Defluviitalea raffinosedens: one gene and its partner. The protein of the gene in region 2 interacts with the protein of the main gene of each other region in a pairwise test. Links are inferred from orthologs where the notes say so. Each region holds a gene or a part of one and is shown on either strand. Other genes may lie near its edges.

Region 1 (2,827 bases), on a different replicon or contig from region 2:
AAATTGAAAAAAACCTTAAAAATAAAGAACAGACTATACTATTTTTAAATAGAAGAGGTTTTTCAAATTTTGTTTCCTGCAGAAAATGTGGATATGTATTGAAATGCAAGAATTGTAGCATTTCATACACCTACCATGCATATAATCGCTCTATTCAATGCCATTATTGTGGAGATAAACTGAAGGTTCCATCTATATGTCCCCAGTGTGGTTCATCCCATATACGATATTTTGGTGTGGGAACGGAAAGAGTAGAGAGTGAGGTAAAAAAACACTTTCCTGATGCCAGGGTGTTAAGGATGGACTTAGACACAGCAAAAGGTAAATATGGATATGAAAAAATATTGGATCAGTTTAAATCTCATAAGGCAGATATCTTGATCGGAACACAAATGATTGCGAAGGGACATGATTTTCCCAATGTGACGTTGGTTGGAATCCTGGCTGCAGATTTAACTCTCCATCTTCAGGATTTTCGTTCTGCAGAAAGAACTTTTCAGCTTATTACACAAGTAAGCGGAAGAGCCGGGAGAGGAGAACTTCCCGGAAGAGTACTGGTTCAAACCTATGATCCTAGTCATTACAGCATTGAAACAGCAAAAGATCATGATTATATGTCCTTTTATCAAAAGGAGATAGAGTTAAGAAAGCAACTTAATTATCCTCCTTTTACACATATTTTTTTGATCCTTATAACCGGTACTAACGAAAAACTTGTTATTTCCAGTGCTTATAAGCTTATGGAAATTATGAAATACTTGAATAAGAAGGATAAATTTGAGTTGTTCGGACCTGTCCCTGCAATTTTATCCAAGATAAAAAATAAATACCGCTGGAGAATTATTGTAAAATGTGATGACAGAGATCTTCTAATGAAATATAGTTTTTACTGCATCAGCAAATTTAGAAGTATTTTAAATACCCAAGAAATACAGATTCAATCAGACATAGATCCATTGATGATGTATTAAATTGAAACTGAAAAGAAGAAAATTATTATGATAGAATAAGGAGGAAATGTAATGGCGTTAAGACAAATTAGAAAAGATGGGGACGAAATTTTAAGGAAAAAATCTAAAGAAGTAAAAGAAATTACCCCATCAATATTAACTTTATTAGACGATATGGCAGAAACAATGTATCATGCAGAAGGCGTAGGGCTTGCAGCACCTCAGGTAGGTGTTTTAAAAAGAATAGTTGTTATAGATGTAGGAGACGGAATCATTGAATTGATTAATCCGGAAATTATCGAAGAAGAAGGAGAGCAAATTGGTGCAGAAGGATGCTTAAGCATTCCAGGTTTATCAGGAGAGGTTAAACGTCCCCAAAGAGTAAAAGTAAAAGCTTTAAACAGACATGGCGAAGAAATTATTCTGGAAGGCGAAGGTCTTCTTGCAGTAGCTTTTTGCCATGAAATAGATCATTTAAACGGAGTATTGTTTACTGATAAAGTGATTCGCTATGTGAATGAATAGCAAAAAGGAGGAAAAAAATGAAAGTTGTTTTTATGGGAACACCAGATTTTGCTGTTCCTTGTCTGCAAAAACTAATTGATGAAAAATATTATATCGCTGCTGTAGTAACTCAGCCTGACAGACCCAAAGGAAGAGGGAAAAAGATGGTTGCTCCTCCAGTAAAGGAGTTAGCAGAAAAATATAATATTCCGGTATTTCAGCCAGAAAAAGTAAGAAGTCCTGAATTTATTGAAGTTCTCCGATCTATCGCACCGGATTTGATTGTTGTCATCGCCTTTGGGCAAATTCTTCCGAAAGAGATTTTAGACATCCCAACATACGGTTGCATAAATGTTCATGGTTCTTTACTTCCTAAATATCGTGGAGCTGCACCTATTCAGTGGGCAATAATCAATGGAGAAAAGATTACCGGTGTAACGACGATGTTTATGGACGAAGGAATGGATACAGGAGATATGATTTTAAAGAAAGAAATTTTCATAGAACCTGAATATACGGCAGGAGATCTTCATAATATCATGGCCCCTGTCGGCGCAGAACTTTTAAAAGAAACATTGAATGAACTGATCAGAGGAAACATAAAGAGAGAAAAGCAAGATGAAAACGAAGCTACATATGCACCAATGCTGAAAAAAGAAAATGGATTAATTGATTGGTCCCAGCCTTCATATAAAATCGTTAATTTGATCAGAGGATTATCTCCTTGGCCCAGTGCTTACACATTTTATAAAGACCAGATGATTAAGATATGGAAAGCTGAGGTTTACGATAAAATTTATGAATTTAATGCCATAGGAGAAATTGTAGAAGTTATAAAGAATAAAGGTTTGATCGTTAAAACGGGAGATTCTAGTCTTCTTATTACTGAAATACAGGCGCCCAATGGCAAGCGAATGACAGTAGAAGAATATTTAAGAGGCCATGACATAGAACAAAATATTATTTTGGGGTCCCATTTCTAGGAGGTTTCTGTGGATATATGGGTAAAGCAATTTACTAAAATACTTGTGGCAACTACCATTTTTTTCTTAGGTATTTGCATTATTTTATTAACTGCTTATAAGCTTATTCCGATTTATTTTTATAAATTACTGTTTTCCTTATTAACTTTATTCTTTTTAATAATAGGCATCATTTTTATTTCAGCATCTATTTTTCTGATTGCAGTTTATAAAAGAGGGAAGGTATTTATATTTTCTCCCCAAATGTTGCTTTCTACTCTTAGATGGATGTATCCTCTGGCTTTAGCTATAGTAAACTTTTTTCATGCAAATAAAAGTATTGTTAATCAATTTTTTATTTATATGAATAATATTTGTGTTGATTCCATGAAGCTAAGAGGAACTTCTGAG
Region 2 (2,998 bases):
AAGAAATGACTTGACCCATTTTTCCGTTACAGCCGTGCATAATGATTTTTATCATATATAATCTCCTTTCGAAAAAAGTGCAGGGGAAAAATACCTCTGCACTTTTTAGTCTATCCAAGTAATCCTGCGTTTTTCATTTCTTTTTTCAGTAGTTCTAAATGATCATCTTCGATAGTAGTAAGAGGCATTCTGCAAGCACCAACAGGATAGCCTATAAGTTCCAGCGCTGCCTTAACCGGAATAGGATTTACTTCAGAAAATAGAGCTTTTACTAAAGGAATCATTTGAATCTGAATTTTTCTGCTTTCTTCAACGTTTCCGTTTAAATATTCCATAACCATATCATGGGTTTGCTTTGGTGCTACATTTGCAAGAACAGATATGACACCTTTTCCGCCCAGAGAAAGGATGGGAACGATTTGATCGTCGTTTCCGGAATATACATCTAATTTATCTTCGCATAAATTAATTATTTCTGCAACTTGAGAAATATTTCCACTGGCTTCTTTAATTGCTACAATTGTATCTATTTTAGATAATTCATAAGCGGTTTTTGGAGTAATATTCAAGCCGGTCCTTGAAGGAACATTATATAAAATAAGAGGAATATCTACTTTTTTAGCAATGTAAGTATAATGTTCTATTAGCCCCTTTTGAGTGGTTTTATTATAGTACGGAGTAACCAGAAGGCAGGCATCCGCCCCTAATTCTTTTGCTTTTTTGGTCAAAAAAACACCATATTCAGTATCATTACTGCCTGTTCCGGCTATAACGGGAACCCGTTTATTTACCCTATCCACAGTATATCGAATACATTCTAAATGCTCATGATCATTTAAAGTAGAAGATTCTCCAGTGGTACCACAGATAATGATACTATCAGTCTGATTCTGAATTTGAAATTCTATAAGATCTCCGAGAAGATCAAAGTTAATATCACCGTTTTCTTTAAAAGGGGTAACGATTGCAACGCCAGAACCTCTGAAAATCTCCATAATAATCATCCTTTCTTATTGCATGTCTTTAATTAATAATTCTGCAATCTGAACAGCATTAGATGCAGCACCTTTTCTGATATTATCCGCAACAACCCAAAGGTTCACGCCGCTTTCAACACTTTCATCTCTGCGAATTCGTCCAACAAACACTTCGTCTTTTCCAGTAGCATTAGCAGCCAGAGGATATACATTATTTGCCGGATCATCCTGTACAACGACTCCAGGTGCTTTTTTCAAGACTTCTACTAATTCATTAAGTTCAAAAGGCTTTTCAAATTCAACATTAATAGATTCACTATGGCTGTTAAATACAGGTACACGAACTGTAGTAGCCGTAATTCTTAAATTGTTGTCATGAAGAATTTTTCTTGTTTCCTGAATCATTTTAATTTCTTCTTTTGTATAACCATTCTCTGTAAACACGTCTATATGTGGAAGACAGTTATTAGCTATCGGATGAGGAAATTTCTTTGGAGGGTTTCCTTTTAGTCCTTCTTCAAGATCTGTCCAGCCACCCATACCTGCACCGGAAACTGCCTGATAAGTTGAATAAACAATGCGTTTAATAGTATAATATTCATGTAAAGGTTTTAATGCTACAACTGCCTGAATCGTAGAGCAATTTGGATTAGCAATGATTCCTTTATTGAGTTTAATATCTTCAGGATTAACTTCAGGAACTACAAGAGGCACTTCAGGATCCATTCTCCAGGCAGAGCTGTTATCTACTACAACACAGCCTTTGCTGGCAGCAATTGGAGCGTATTTGAGACTGGTACCCCCCCCGGCTGAAAATAGAGCAATATCGATTCCGCGGTCGAAAGAGGTTTCAGTCAATTCTTCAACTGTGTATTCTTTACCTTTAAAAGTCAATTTGCTTCCAGCGGAACGCGCTGAAGCAAAAAGATAAAAGTTTTCGATTGGGAGATCTTTTTCTTCAAGTACCTTTAGAAAAGTCCTTCCAACCATTCCAGTAGCACCCACAACAGCTAAATTAATCTTTTTCATTAATAATCCTCCTTAAATTTATTTAAAATCATTTAATGTTTGTTTAATAATTTTGGGAAAATAAAAAAGCTGGCATGAGCCAACTGTGAATGTGATTGTATAGCAGCTATATAAATCTATATAACCAAATACAAACCCTTTCACAGATAGCTCTCCATCAGTAATATTATAACACTACTGATGACAGTCGTGCAGTTATTCACTGCAAAACCAGGACGAAAAACTGCAGGATTTTTCTCCTTCGGCATTTTCCCCTTTCTATATACTTCATCTGTACCTACATACATCCATATATATACTCTTGAAAAATGCGCCTCTATCCTGTGAAGCTTATGAAGTTTTATATATAATATCACTCAATTTTGAATATGTCAAATATTTTTCGAAACATTTTCCAATTCTAATGTATATTTTACTTTAGACCTATACATACTTCTTAATGTAAGGAGTGATGAGATGAGTAAGGGAACGAAAGAAACTAAGAAAAATAAGCCTATGACGGAAGATGATAAACTGAAATATGAAATTGCATCCGAACTCGGTTTATTGGATAAGGTTAAAGAAGGTGGATGGAAGTCCTTAACGGCAAAGGAAACTGGTCGCATTGGCGGTTTAATGACAAAAAGAAAAAAAGAAATGAAACAACAGGCTCAGAATTAATTCTGGGCCTGTTGCAATTTTCGACCATTGTTTTATAATAATTGAGTGCAAAAATGGTGATAAGTCTAAGGCAGGAAGGTGAAATGGTGGAAGCATATCAGAGTTTTGCTCAGGTATATGATTTATTCATGAAGGAAGTTCCTTATGATGAATGGGTTGAATATATTGAAGAAATTTGGGGAAAATTTGGTTGTGATCCTAAATTGGTGGCAGAATTAGGCTGTGGAACAGGAAACATGACAACGCTTTTTGCTAAAAAAGGCATTGAGATGATTGGAATAGATGTGTCGGAAGATATGCTTTCCATAGCGAGAGAAAAAGCATTGAAAAAC

Evidence for each region. The genes of interacting proteins can lie anywhere in the genome.
Region 1: the proteins of JOD07_RS14130 (region 2) and def interact in binary tests that used the Escherichia coli proteins (3 or more experiments, as listed by UniProt). The link is inferred for Defluviitalea raffinosedens from one-to-one orthologs.

Annotation. Positions count from the first base shown.
Region 1 is NZ_JAFBEP010000006.1:19,072-21,898, reverse strand. What follows is about bases 1-2,748. They hold def (peptide deformylase), read left to right. Parts: upstream 1-1,022; coding sequence 1,023-1,475; downstream 1,476-2,748. Other genes in these bases: JOD07_RS06210 (DUF116 domain-containing protein), read left to right, coding at 2,447-2,748; fmt (methionyl-tRNA formyltransferase), read left to right, coding at 1,493-2,437; priA (primosomal protein N'), read left to right, coding at 1-971. Outside these bases: more of JOD07_RS06210, read left to right, coding at 2,749-2,827. UniProt on the Escherichia coli protein: Removes the formyl group from the N-terminal Met of newly synthesized proteins. Requires at least a dipeptide for an efficient rate of reaction. N-terminal L-methionine is a prerequisite for activity but the enzyme has broad specificity at other positions.
Region 2 is NZ_JAFBEP010000028.1:6,925-9,922, reverse strand. What follows is about bases 9-2,927. They hold JOD07_RS14130 (aspartate-semialdehyde dehydrogenase), read right to left. Parts: upstream 2,007-2,927; coding sequence 1,011-2,006; downstream 9-1,010. Other genes in these bases: JOD07_RS14120 (class I SAM-dependent DNA methyltransferase), read left to right, coding at 2,753-2,927; JOD07_RS14125 (small, acid-soluble spore protein, alpha/beta type), read left to right, coding at 2,463-2,666; dapA (4-hydroxy-tetrahydrodipicolinate synthase), read right to left, coding at 111-995; dapB (4-hydroxy-tetrahydrodipicolinate reductase), read right to left, coding at 9-55. Also shown: more of dapB, read right to left, coding at 1-8; more of JOD07_RS14120, read left to right, coding at 2,928-2,998.